One region of the Rhizobium sp. SJZ105 genome, then DNA from elsewhere that is predicted to be linked to it. Evidence: riboswitches for the same ligand, from Rfam matches in the RefSeq annotation. Region 1 holds a riboswitch; each other region holds the start of a gene.
The links. A riboswitch is a leader RNA that binds a small molecule or an ion and turns the genes downstream of it on or off. The one in region 1 is predicted to bind thiamine pyrophosphate.
Positions count from the first base shown of each region.

Region 2: another riboswitch for thiamine pyrophosphate. It lies ahead of thiC (phosphomethylpyrimidine synthase ThiC); the one in region 1 lies ahead of thiB (thiamine ABC transporter substrate binding subunit).
Region 3: another riboswitch for thiamine pyrophosphate. It lies ahead of FB593_RS09765 (ABC transporter permease); the one in region 1 lies ahead of thiB (thiamine ABC transporter substrate binding subunit).

Region 1 is NZ_VIUP01000004.1:195,769-200,364, forward strand. Features, by position in the region: gene FB593_RS15775 (ABC-F family ATP-binding cassette domain-containing protein) at 1-1,621, shown strand, start outside; gene FB593_RS15780 (VOC family protein) at 1,713-2,105, shown strand; TPP riboswitch at 2,151-2,261, shown strand; gene thiB (thiamine ABC transporter substrate binding subunit) at 2,300-3,313, shown strand; gene thiP (thiamine/thiamine pyrophosphate ABC transporter permease ThiP) at 3,333-4,596, shown strand, end outside.
Region 2 is NZ_VIUP01000004.1:355,654-360,249, reverse strand. Features, by position in the region: gene FB593_RS16530 (thiazole synthase) at 1-37, opposite strand, end outside; gene thiS (sulfur carrier protein ThiS) at 42-239, opposite strand; gene thiO (glycine oxidase ThiO) at 208-1,212, opposite strand; gene thiC (phosphomethylpyrimidine synthase ThiC) at 1,214-3,037, opposite strand; TPP riboswitch at 3,132-3,243, opposite strand; gene FB593_RS16510 (acyl carrier protein) at 3,424-3,675, shown strand; gene FB593_RS16505 (acyl-CoA dehydrogenase family protein) at 3,675-4,596, shown strand, end outside.
Region 3 is NZ_VIUP01000002.1:118,031-122,626, reverse strand. Features, by position in the region: gene FB593_RS09775 (hydroxyethylthiazole kinase) at 1-329, opposite strand, end outside; gene FB593_RS09770 (ABC transporter substrate-binding protein) at 332-1,276, opposite strand; gene FB593_RS09765 (ABC transporter permease) at 1,273-2,058, opposite strand; TPP riboswitch at 2,187-2,289, opposite strand; gene FB593_RS09760 (TadE/TadG family type IV pilus assembly protein) at 2,471-3,760, shown strand; gene FB593_RS09755 (alpha-glucosidase) at 3,847-4,596, opposite strand, start outside.

The DNA.
Region 1 (4,596 bases):
CATCCGTTATCTGGAACAGGCGCCGGATTTTGCCGGTTACGACACCGTGCAGGCCTATGCCGAGGCGGGACTGGGACCTGGCGACGATCCCTATCGCGTTACCTATATTCTCGAGCATCTGGGCCTGACGGGACAGGAACATCCGGATAGCCTGTCCGGCGGCGAAGCGCGGCGTGCGGCCCTTGCCCGCGTCATGGCCCCTGAACCCGATATTCTGATGCTGGACGAGCCGACCAACCATCTGGACTTGCCCACCATCGAATGGCTTGAAGGCGAGTTGCAGCAGACGCGTAGCGCGCTGGTGCTGATCTCGCACGACAGGCGTTTTCTGGAGAAGGTTTCGACCTCGACCGTGTGGCTGGATCGCGGCCAGTCCCGTCGTCTCAATCGCGGTTTTGCGCATTTCGAGGAATGGCGCGACAAGGTGCTGGAAGAGGAAGAGCTGGAGCAGCACAAGCTCGGCAAGGCCATCGAGCGTGAAGAACACTGGATGCGTTACGGCGTGACCGCGAGACGAAAGCGCAACATGCGCCGCGTGGGCGAGCTTCAGGCAATGCGTGCGGACTATCGCGGCCACAAGGGACCGCCGGGCAGCGTGCAGGCGACGGCTGCGGAGGTGCGGGAATCCGGCAAACTGGTCATCGAGGCAGACGCAATCACCAAGTCTTACGGCGAGCGCGTGATCATCGCGCCGTTTTCGCTGCGGGTGCATCGCGGTGATTGCATCGGTCTCGTCGGGCCGAACGGTGCCGGCAAGACAACGCTTTTGAAGATGCTGACCGGCCAGCTTCAGCCCGATAGCGGCACGGTAAAGCTCGGCACCAATCTGGAAATCGCGACACTTGACCAGAAGCGTGAAGATCTCAATCCAAACGATACGCTCGCTCATTACCTCACCGACGGTCGCGGCGACAATTTGCTGGTCAATGGCGAGTTGAAACATGTGACGGGTTACATGAAGGACTTCCTGTTCCAGCCGGAACAGGCCCGCACGCCCATCCGCAACCTCTCCGGTGGTGAGCGCGCCCGTCTTATTCTTGCGCGCATTCTGGCGCGGCCTACCAACCTGCTGATCCTTGACGAGCCGACCAACGATCTCGATATCGAAACGCTCGATCTGTTGCAGGAGATCGTTGCGGGCTTTTCCGGCACGGTCATTCTCGTCAGCCACGACCGCGATTTCCTCGACCGTACCGTCACCTCCACAATCGCGCCCGCCAATCCGGACCAGCCGGACGGACGCTGGATCGAATATGCCGGCGGCTATTCGGACATGATGGCGCAACGCAAGGGTGCTGCGGAAGAAAAGCGCAAGGCGGAGAAGCAGGAAAAGGCAAAGACCGCCCCTTCCGCCTCCGCGTCGCAGGAGCCTTCAAAGGCCAAGGGCAAGCTTTCCTTCAAGCAAAAATTTGCGCTCGAAAACCTTCCAAAGGAGATGGAGAAGGCGCAGGGCGAAATCGCCAAGCGTGAGCAGCGCATGGCCGATCCCAATCTGTTCACCAAGGACCCGGCTACCTTCAATACGCTGGCGCAGGAAATGACGAAGCTGCGCGAAAAGCTCGAAGCCATGGAAGAGGAATGGCTGGAGCTGGAGATGCTGCGCGAGGAAATTGAAGGGTGACTTGGTTGCGATTTCTTGACTGAGGTCTCATCCACCTTTGACAGGGAGGCGGAATTGCCGTTTCCTGTGCGGGTTCGGAGGAGTTCAGAAAATGCGCATGATCTTCGTCAATCTGCCGGTCAAGAATATCGAGACATCGAGAAGCTTCTTCACGGCTCTCGGTTTCACCTTCAATCCGGAATATTCGGATGACCGCACGCTCTGCATGATCGTTGAGGAGAACATTTTCGTGATGCTTCTTCAGGAGGAGCGTTTTCGCGATTTCATCAATGGCGATATCGCCGACGCCAAACGCAGCACCGAGGTCCTGACCTGTCTCACAGCGGGAAGCCGTGAGGAAATCGACCGGATGATCGAAACGGCGCTCGCCTCGGGTGGCAGCAGCTGGAAACCGGTTCAGGATCACGGTTTCATGTATGCCGGTAGTTTTCAGGATCCCGACGGCCATGTCTGGGAACTGGTGCACATGGTGCAGCAGGCCTGACGGCAGCCATCTTGCCAATCAGAGACAGCGGGACTACATCATCATCTTGATCTAACGGGGTGTCTTTTGTGCTTGCGTGCAAAAGGCTGAGAGGCTTGCCAACCCGAAGAACCTGATCCGGTTCATACCGGCGGAGGGATTAGACGGCTTAAGGCAAGCGGCTATTTCCCTTTTCGTTTTTTGAGGAGATACCCGTGCGCCGTCGTCTTTTCCTGAATTCCCTCGTTGCCGTTTCGTTGTTTCTGCCCGGTATTGCCACTGCTCAGGACAGACAGGAACTGACCGTCTATACCTATGAAAGCTTCGTTTCCGAATGGGGTCCCGGCCCCAAGGTGAAAGAGGCCTTCGAGAAGGTGTGCAATTGCACGGTCAATTTCGTCGGTGTGGCGGATGGCGTGGCGCTGCTTAACCGCCTGAAGCTTGAAGGGGCGGCGTCGAAGGCGGATGTCGTTGTTGGTCTCGACACCAATCTGGTCGCGGAAGCGAAACAGACCGGCCTCTTCGATATCAGCGGTATCGATGCATCGGCGGCCAAGGTGCCTGGCGGTTACAAGGACGATATTTTCGTCCCTTACGACTACGGTCATTTCGCCGTTGTCTATGACACGCAGACGATAAAAAATCCGCCGACGAGCCTGAAAGATCTGGTGGACGGCGATCCTTCACAGAAAATCGCCATTCAGGACCCGCGCACCTCCACGCCGGGGCTTGGCCTGCTGCTCTGGGTGAAGTCCGTTTACGGCGACAAGGCACCGGAAGCCTGGGCGAAGCTCCGGAAGCGCATTCTCACCGTCACGCCGGGCTGGTCGGAATCCTATGGCCTTTTCACCAAGGGTGAGGTGCCGATGGTGCTCTCCTACACCACGTCGCCTGCCTATCACATGGTCTCGGAAAAGACGGATCGCTATCAGGCCGCGGGTTTTTCCGAGGGGCACTACATCCAGATCGAGGTTTCCGGCCTTCTCAAAAACGCGCCGCACAAGGAACTGGCGAAGCAGTTCCTCGCTTTCACGCTCACATCAGGATTTCAGGATGCCATTCCGGAAAACAACTGGATGATGCCGGTCGCGGCAACGTCCACGCCCCTGCCCGAGGCATTTTCCAAACTCGTCGTACCGCAGAAGACCTTCCTGATGGACCCGGAAGAGGTGGCGAAGAACCGCAAGGCCTGGATCGACGAATGGCTTGCGGCCATGAGCATGAACTGAGCAAGAGGCACGCCCGCGCATGATGCTGCGTCGCGACTACAGATGGTCGATCATTGGCGGAACGGCGGCGTTTGCCGCCGTTTTCCTGTTCATGGCGCTTGCTGTCTCAGCACTACTGTCGTTCGATGCCGGTACATCCGCCGCCGGAATCGTGGATGCCTACACGCTGCGAATCCTGCGCTTCACGCTCTATCAGGCAACGTTGTCCACTGTTCTTTCTATTGTTCTCGGCCTGCCGGTGGCGCTTGCGCTCTCCCGCAGACAGGATTTTCCCGGGCGGATTTGGATTATCAGGTTGATGGCTGTGCCGATGGGGCTGCCGGTCATCGTTGGTGCCTTCGGCATCATCACGATCTGGGGCAGGCAGGGTGTTTTGAATACTGCCCTTGTTTTTGCCGGTGCGGAGCAGCCCTTCAGTATTTACGGCCTCTCCGGCATTCTCATCGCCCATGTGTTTTTCAATCTGCCGCTTGCGGTGCGGCTGATGCTGGCCGGGCTGGAGCGGATTCCGGGCGAATATTGGCGGATGGCGGCAAGTCTTGGCATGGGGCCGGTTTCGGTTTTCCGCTTCATCGAGTGGCCGGCCGTCTCGCGGCTTGTTCCCGGTATTGCCGGGCTTGTCTTCATGCTGTGCGCCACCAGCTTCACGCTAGTGCTTCTGCTGGGCGGTGGACCGGCGGCGACGACACTTGAGGTCGCAATCTATCAGGCGCTGCGGTTTGATTTCGATCCGCAACGGGCAATCGCGCTTTCGGTTTTGCAGATTGCAGTCACAGCAGTTCTGCTCGGCCTTCTTGCCTTTTTGCCATCGCCCGAGGCGGAAATTGCTTCACTTGGCCGCCCTGTTCGCCGTTTCGACGGCAAGCGTGTTGGCGTGCGCCTGTGGGACGGAGCGGCAATCATTTTTGCGGTTCTGCTGGTCGGCCTGCCGCTTGTTGCCATAACCGTCTCGGGTTTGGGGGCCGATCTGCCGCGTCTTTTGTCAGCGCCGATCTTCCTGCGTGCGGCGGCGACCAGCCTTGCAATCGCTGCGCTCTCCGCAACTCTCGTCGTGCTCTGCTGCTTTGCGATCATCTGTGCGCGACGGGCCGTGGGTTCCAAACGGCACGCGGCTCAACCCTTGCGCCTTTTGTCCGCCACGCTCGGGGCGGGGTCATCGCTGGTGCTGCTGGTGCCGCCCGTCGTGCTGGGAAGCGGGTGGTTCCTGTTGCTGCGGCCCTTTGGAGATGTCAGTTTTTATGCTCCCGTTCTCGTGGCACTCATCAACATGCTGATGGCGTTGC
Region 2 (4,596 bases), 160 kb from region 1:
GGCGCGACGAGACCTCACGGCCATAAAGCGTCAGCATGGCCTCAACCTCCCTGCATCGGCGAGAGGATTTCGACACGGTCGAACGCCTTCAATCGATAATCAGCGCGCTCTTCCGAATGCACCAGATCGCCATTGACCGCCGTCGCCAGCCACTCGCCTTCATAATCGAGGCTGGTGAGTAACCCGGCCAGCGTCTCGGTGGCGAGATCAAGCTCGTCGCCATTCACCAAAAGTTTCATGATCCTGTTCCTTTCCAGAGATATCTTGGCAGATGATTTCAGCCGCCTGCCGCGCCATCGCCGGCGACAGCAGGAAGCCATGCCGGTGGGCGCCGTTGATGAAGACGGTCCGGCCGTCCTGCGTAACTTTCGGCAGATTGTTGGGATAGGCGGGGCGCACGCCCGTTCCGGTCTCGATGATTTCCGCTTCGCCGAAGGCCGGATGTACGGCATAGGCGGCGTTCAGAAACTCCATCATCGAGCGCGCTGAAATGGCTCCGGCATCCTCTGTCTCGATCATCGTCGCCCCCACCATGAAGCGACCCGGCTCACGCGGCACGATGTAAAGCGGAATGCGCGGATGTAAGAGCCGGACGGCGCGCGACAGGGAAACCTCTGACGTGACGAGATAGAGCATTTCTCCCCGCACGCCGCGAAGATTGGCAATCTCGCCCACCGCCGCAGCGCCGGTGCAATCCACCACCCGATCGAACGGCTGCTCATCCACCGGAATACCCATATGAAACCGCACGCCCAAGCCGCAAAGCCGCGTATGCAGCGATTTGAGCGCAAGGCGCGGATCGAGATGCCCCTCGCCCGGGAAATAAAGCCCGGAGCGGAACCGCCCGGCAAGGTCAGGCTCCAGAGCGGCGATGTCACCCTCATCCACCCACTGGTATCCAGTTGTTCTGGATGCGAAACGCGAAAGCTCGGCTTTGTCGCGGGCGGGCGCGACGACCAGCGTGCCGTGTCTGATGACAAGGCCGGGGGTCGCCTCATCCCACCAGTCGAGAGCCGCCTGACCGAGCGTTAGTACCGCCTCGTCCGCACTTTCACGCTCGCACCAGGGCGCCAGCATTCCGCCCGCATAAAAGGATGCGCCGCGCGAGGCTTCAGCATTGCGCTCCGAAACCTCCACGGTTGCGCCGCGCCGCGCCAGTTCGAAGGCCGCCGTCAGACCGGCGACCCCCGTTCCTTTAACAAGGACACGCATGCTACTGGCCGTCTGCCGGGGTCGCGAGCGGCATGTAAAGCTCGCCACCTTCCTTGAAGCGCGCGGCCATGGCCTCCAGCCCTTCCTTCTGCGCCTCGGCGCGGATGTCGTGGGAAATCCGCATCGAGCAGAATTTCGGCCCGCACATGGAGCAGAAATGTGCGACCTTGTGCGCCTCCTTCGGCAGGGTCTCGTCATGGAAGGAGCGCGCCGTGTCCGGATCCAGCGACAGGTTGAACTGGTCTTCCCAACGGAACTCGAACCTTGCACGCGACAGCGCATCGTCCCGCACCTGTGCCGCCGGATGCCCCTTGGCGAGATCGGCCGCGTGAGCCGCGATCTTGTAGGTGATGACACCGACCTTCACGTCGTTACGATCAGGCAGACCCAGATGTTCCTTCGGCGTGACATAGCAGAGCATCGCCGTGCCAAACCAGCCGATCATCGCTGCCCCGATGCCGGAAGTGATGTGGTCGTAACCGGGGGCGATATCGGTCGTTAGCGGCCCAAGCGTATAAAAGGGCGCCTCACCGCAGGTCTTCAACTGCTTGTCCATGTTCTCCTTGATCTTGTGCATCGGCACATGGCCGGGGCCCTCGATCATGACCTGGCAATCCTTCGCCCATGCGATCTGTGTCAGCTCACCGAGCGTCTCCAGCTCGGCAAATTGCGCGGCGTCGTTGGCGTCGGCAATCGAACCGGGCCGCAACCCGTCACCCAGCGAGAAGGAAACGTCATAGGCACGGCAGATGTCGCAGATCTCGTCGAAATGCTCGTAGAGGAAGCTTTCCTTGTGATGATGCAGACACCACTTGGCCATAATCGACCCGCCGCGTGAGACGATACCGGTGACACGGTTGACGGTAAGCGGAATGTAATGCAGCCGAACACCGGCATGGATGGTGAAATAATCCACGCCTTGCTCCGCCTGTTCGATCAACGTGTCGCGGAACACTTCCCAGTTCAGGTCCTCGGCAATGCCGTTGACCTTCTCCAGCGCCTGATAAAGCGGCACCGTGCCGATCGGCACCGGCGAATTGCGGATGATCCATTCGCGGATATTGTGGATGTTGCGCCCGGTCGAAAGGTCCATGACGGTATCGGCACCCCAGCGGATCGCCCAGACCATCTTCTCCACCTCTTCGGCCATGGAGGAGGTGACGGCGGAATTGCCGATATTGGCGTTGATCTTGACCAGAAAATTACGGCCGATGATCATCGGCTCAAGCTCGAGGTGATTGATGTTGGCCGGGATGATGGCGCGACCCGATGCGACTTCCTGACGGACGAACTCTGGCGTCACATAATCGGGTATCTGCGCGCCAAAACTCTCCCCATCACGAGCCAGCTTCTCCTTCGCCGCTTCGCGCCCCAGATTTTCGCGGATGGCGATGAACTCCATTTCCGGCGTGATGATGCCTGCCCGTGCATAGGCAAGCTGCGTTACGGCTTTTCCTTCCGTGGCCCTCAGCGGCTGGTGGCGCACGGCAAATTCAGGCGTCAGCCGCTCGCCGGTGGCAAAGCCGTTATCCTCCGGTTTGACGTGCCGACCGTCGTAAGCCGCGACATCGCCGCGCGCTACAACCCAGTCGTGACGCAGGCGCGGCAGACCCTTTTCGATCAGAACGTTATGCAATGGATCGGTATAGGGGCCTGAGGAATCATAGACCGTGACCGGCGGTTCTCCCGCCGTCGGGTGGACGGTGATTTCGCGCATCGGCACGCGAATATGCGGATGCAAAATTCCGGTTTTGTGGATTTTCGTGGAGGCGGGATGCGGCCCGGTTGTGACGACAAGCGGGATATTCTTGGCAACGATATTCATCATGAGGCTCCAAAGTTTGACAGTGGAGACCCAGTTCGAGCCGGAATGATGGAAAATACCGACGCGTCGGCAGCGCAAGTTACACGCATTCCGACCTTCGGTCTTTGCACCGTCCCTACGCCAGTATGAACTGGATCAGGTTCAACGGGTCACTGCGCATAAAAGCAGAATCTCAGCCCCTTGACGGGACACCCCTGGTGAATGGACACAAGAGAAAACACCGCCCGACATTTGTCAAGGGTGCTGCTGATGGCTGGCAAAGGTGGACGAACAACAAAAGCGCCGTTAGTGGTAATTAACCTAACGGTTTAGGCGAATATTATCGTTTTCAAATTAACGATAAGCACAAACCATCCTGATGTTAAATTCATGGGAGATAAGTCGGAATGAATGCGACTATTCGTGAAATACTGGCAAAATTCGGCCAGCTTCCTACCCCCGTCGATACGATTGAAAACGAAGCAGATCTTTATGCAGCAGGTCTTTCTTCCTTTGCCTCGGTGCAATTGATGCTGGGTATCGAGGAAGCTTTCGATATCGAATTCCCCGACAACCTCTTGAACCGCAAGTCCTTTGCCAGCATCAAGGCCATTGAAGACACCGTTAAGCTCATTCTGGATGGTAAAGAGGCAGCCTGATGAATGTGACCGTTGCGCCGCAGGATGAAACGCTGTCCGCGCGCGCAAGCCGCGTCGCAGCAATTGCCGCCAAACACGCGGACGAGGTGGACGTCACCGGTCGCTTCCCGGAGGAAGCCGTCAACGCGCTGAGACAAGAGCGCCTTCTCGGCATTCAGGTCCCGTCCTCTCTTGGTGGCGAAGGCGCATCCATACAGCAAATCGCCGATATCTGCGCCCGGCTTGGCCAAGCCTGTTCGGCAACCGCGATGATTTTCGCCATGCACCACATCAAGGCATCGAGCCTTGTGGAACACGGCGAGACAAGCCCATGGCATGCGGGCTTCATGAGCCGCATCGCAAGCGAACAGCTTCTGCTCGCATCGGCCACGACCGAAGGCGGAATCGGCGGCAATCTGCGCAATTCCATCTGCGCGATTGAGGTCGAAGGAGACATCTGCCGGCTGGAGAAGGACGCCACCGTCATTTCCTACGGCAGCAATGCGGATGCCATCCTCATCACCTCGCGCGCCCACAAGGATGCCGCCCCGGCCGATCAGGTGATGACCGTCTTCCTGAAAGATCAGTACAAACTCGAGAAGACCCATGTCTGGGACACACTCGGCATGCGCGGCACCTGTTCGGACGGTTTCCTGTTCCGCGGCGAGGCGCCGGCGGTGCAGATATTCCCAAAACCCTTTGCGGAAATCGCCGCGCAATCCATGCTTGCAAGCTCGCATCTTCTGTGGAGTGCCGTTTGGTATGGCATCGCGTCGGATGCGGTGCTGCGCGCGCAATCCTTCGTCAGGACGGCTGCACGCAAGTCGCCCGGTGTCACACCGCCAGGCGCTATCCACATTGCCGAAATTTCCACGAAATTGCAGGTGGTCAAATCCAACGTCATTGCGGGCGTAAAGGCTTACGAAGACACCAAGAGCGACC
Region 3 (4,596 bases), on a different contig from region 1:
AGTCGCGATGGCGAATAGTCGCAATGCACGGGGTCCAGAATCCACGGCTTGCCAGCCGCGCGGGCGATCTCGACGGCAAATCGAATGACTTTGCGCCGGTCGGCGTCGAGCGTGCCGAGATTGATCGTCACCGCATCGGCTTTCGTGACGAAAGCACCGATTTCTTCGAGTGAGGTTGTCATCGAGGGGATGCCGCCGACGACGGTAATGCCATCCGCGGTGAATTTCTGTACCACGGTGTTCATCAGGCAATGCACGCGCGGGCGCGTCTGCCTTACCCTTTCGAGGATCTCTGCGGCCTTCGCCGCAGTCGGAAAACTGTTTGCCATGGTTATTGCAACTCCACGGCAATGTCTTCCACCGCCGGCGCCTGCTTGATCAGTTGCATGTCCTGCATGAAGGTGCCGAAGCGTGTGTAGCGGGCGCGATCAAGTGCGGCTGGACGTTTGGCGAAACGCGGCAGCGTATCGAAAAACGCCTGTTTGTTCAGCGCGTCGTCAAGGTTCGGATAGGCCTTGATGAAAAGCTGCCAGGATTCTTGTGGGTGGTTGGTGATGAAAATCGCGGCCTGCTCAACGGCCGAGAGAAAACGCGGCAGGCGGCTATCTTTCACGAGATCACGATGCGTGACGAATATGAGCTCGTCATAGGCGGGCACGCCGTGTTCCTCGGGGAAGAACGAGCGGCCTTCGTGGCCTTCAAGCTTCATCTGCGTCAGTTCGAAATTACGGAAGCCGCCAAGCGTGGCATCGACCTTGCCCGCGATCAGGGACGGCGAGAGTGAGAAATTGACGTTGACCAGTTCCACATCGTCTTTCGTCAGTCCCTCCTTCTCCAGCATCCGCTTCAGCATCGCATCCTCGAAGCCGGAAACGGAGAAGCCGACCTTCTTGCCCTTCAGGTCCTTCAGGCTCTTGATAGGCCCGTCGGCCAGAACGGTGACGGTGTTCAGCGGCGTTTCGACCAGCGTTCCGAAACGGACGAGCGGCAGCCCTGCATCGTGGTCTAGATAGAGGTTCGGCTGGTAGTGAACGCCGATATCGGCCTGCTTTGCCGAGACCAGACGCGGTACGGCGGATGGGTCTGCGGGCGGGATCAACTCGACCTCCAGCCCTGCATCGGCGAAAAGGCCGCGTTCCTTGGCGATCACCATCGGTGCATGGTCCGGGTTCACGAACCATTCCAGCAATACGGTAAGCTTGTCTGCCGCCTGCGATTGCGCGGGCGAAAGCACGCTTGCTGCCGCGACGACGAGGGAAAGAAGAGTTCGTTTCATGGTGCCGAAAGTCTCCGCAAATGTTTGAAAGGAATGACGTGGTCTGTTTCTTTGGCCCAGGGGGCGAGGTTGGCCGTTGCCCGGTCGACGACAAGCCGCAGCAGCACCGCCATGACGGCGAGAATGGTCATGGCGGCGAACATTGTGTCGGTCTGCATGCGGGCATTTGACTGGATCATGACAAAACCGAGCCCGGCGGAGGCGCCCACCCATTCGCCAATGACCGCGCCGAGCGGGGCGAGCGGAGCTGCGACCCTCAGTCCGGAAATGAGTGAGGGAAGCGCCAGCGGCACACGCAGCCGGGTGAGGATTTGCCAGTGGCTCGCCTCCGTCAGCGAGGCGGCATCGAGGATTGTCCGATCCGTGCGATTGAGGCCGTCGGTGAAGGCTGAAGCGACGGGGAAAAAGATGATGATCGCCGTCATGACAACTTTCGAGGCCATGCCGAAACCGAACCAGAGTACGAGAATGGGGGCCAGCACGAAGACCGGAAATGCCTGCAACACGAGAACCATGGGCCAGACGAGGCGGCCAAAACGCGGGACGGCGGCAATCGTAAAGGCAACGAGAATGCCGGCGGCAATGCCAGCCGCAAGCCCGACAGCCATTTCACCTGATGTCACCATGGCCTGTCCGAACAGGAAGGCTGGCTGGCGCAGGAGTGCTGCGGCAACATCGGCGGGCGAGGGCAGGATGTAGCGGGGCGGTGCAAACAGCCAGATGCCCAGCTGCCAGACAATCAGAATAAGAACGACGCCCTTCAGCGCATGGGAGGCACGCATCGGCCGGGGCTCAGACGCAGCCGTACCGTATACGAAGGGAAGGATGTTTCATCATCATCGTTCGGTCTCCAGCTGTGGCGATCACGGAGATCCGGGCAAAGCGGAGAAGAGAAAGGGCAGTAACGCAAACGCGCTACAGTTTCCGTTCCTACGCCGGCATGACCCGGATCAGGTTCAAGGGTCCGGCTCATCGCCATCTCAGCACCGTCAGGTGCTCCCCTCGGAAGAGACTGTTTTGCTAGGAGGGTTTTGAAGTAATGTCAACGTTGAAAGTTAACGAGAATATTGGCGAATTTGCCGCGAACATATTAGTTGTCGATTATATTAAGTTAATCAAAAATTAGTTATTTATTGAAACCGCTTTTCAATTCCGCTGTATTAGCTTCAGCTCCCAGATTGGTTGGGGGCGAACTTGAAAAACTTCTGGCAAGAGAAATCTGGAAATTTTGGCATTCTGACCGCGCTGCTCATGGTGCCTCTGTGCGGTGCTGCCGGTGTGGCGCTCGATATTACGCGCGGCATGTCGGTCAAAGCCGATCTGCAGCAGGCGGCGGATTCCGCGGCTCTGGCGGCAGTCGCCGATATGTCCGCAAGTGTTCAGGCGGCAAAGAAGATGTCGGGGGACGGTGTCATTCCCGTCGGCAATGAAGAAGCCCGGGCATTCTTCGATGGCAATCAGCGCGGCGACGCGGACTACACCATAACCTCTGTCGATGTTTCGGTGATCAAGCACGGCAATGTGGTCGAGTCGTCCGTCAGCTTCAAGGCGTCGGTCAGCACGACGCTCTCAGGGCTTCTGGGGAAGGATTTCGTTTCGGTTGGCGGCACGGCCACGGCCAAATACGAAACGGAAACCTTCAGCGATTTCTATCTTCTGCTTGATAATACGCCTTCCATGGGAGTGGGCGCGACACCCACGGATGTTGCCACCCTGGTTGCGAATACTGGCGATAAATGCGCTTTTGCCTGTCACATCGTGAAGGACGGCGTGGCAGACCCGAACAGCTATTACTTCAAGGCCAAGAAACTCGGGGTTACGACGCGTATCGACGTGGTTGCCAAGGCAACCGCCAGCCTGATGGACACGGCAAAGTCCACGCGCAAAAGCAGCAATCAATATCGCATGGCCGTCTATACCTTTGGGGAACGGGCGGAAGATACCAAGCTGCTTGAGGTCGTTTCGCTAACATCGGATCTGGACGCAGCAAAGAAAAAAGCTGGTGAAATCAACCTGATGTCGATCCCCTATCAGGGATACAACAACGACCAGCAAACAGATTTCGACCGGGCACTGATCCAGATTGGAGATAAGGTCGGCAGTTCGGGCACGGGCGCAAGCTCGGCGAACCCGGATAAGGTTATTTTCTTTGTTTCAGACGGGGTGGGCGACAGTTACAAGCCCTCCTCCTGTACGAAAAAACTGACGGGAGGCCGCTGTCAGGAGCCGATCGACATCAAAGACTGTACGAAATTGAAGGAAAAGGGTTTTCGTATCGCGGTGCTTTATACCACCTATCTGCCGCTGCCGACGAATGATTGGTATAATAGCTGGATCAAGCCCTTTCAGGCGGAAATCGGCTCACGCATGCAGAGCTGTGCTTCCCCGGGCCTGTATTTCGAAGTCAGCCCGTCCCAGGGCATCAGCGACGCGATGACGGTGCTGTTCAAGAAAGCCATTACATCACCACGCCTGACGGGCTGATGGCCGTTTTAGCGAGGCCTGCTAAAGCATCGATTGAACGCCGCAATATTTGCGGCGTTTTTTGGAAATAGCCGGAAGGTGATGCTTCAAACGATATTGCGAAGCTGTTCAAATAACGCAGTAAAGGGCGTTTCAGCGCGGTAGAACACAGCCGGCTGGCCTATCGGAGCGTCCACGGTGAACTCGTGCCCGCCAAAATACCGCGCGCCACTCCAAAGATGCACCCATTCACCATCGCCCGGAAGGTAAAGCGTGCGCTGCGTCTCCCCCGCCTTCCACACGGGTGCGACCAGCATGTCGGCCCCGTAGAGATAGCTGTCCTGAATGGCATAGGTCTGCCGGTCGTTCTCGTGATGCAGGAAAAGCGGGCGCTGTACCGGCAGGCCGGTTTTGGCCGCTTCAGTGGAAAGCGATTTCAGATAGGGGGCGAGTGCGACATAGATTGCCGTCATGCGGGCAAAATGGCCAAGAACCGTCTCGTCCTGATCGATCTGGAGATTGTCGCGCGGGCGATTGCCCTCATGGGTTCGCATGACAGGGGTAAAGGCTGCCATCTCCGTCCAGCGCATGATGAGTTCCGGGGTTCTGACATTGCCGAACAGGCTGGTATAACCGCCAATATCGGAATGGTGATAGGCATTACCGAGAAGACCGGAGGACAGCGCACCGCATATGACGGTGACGAGACCGTCATGGCGGGAGAAATCGACGGACTGGTCGCCGCCCCACAGCAGCGGGCAGTGGGCTTGCACACCGGTAAAGCCCGCCCGCATGAAGAACAGCGCTTCGCCGGTTTTGCCACGGCTTTCAACAGCCTTGGCGTTGACCTCTGCCCA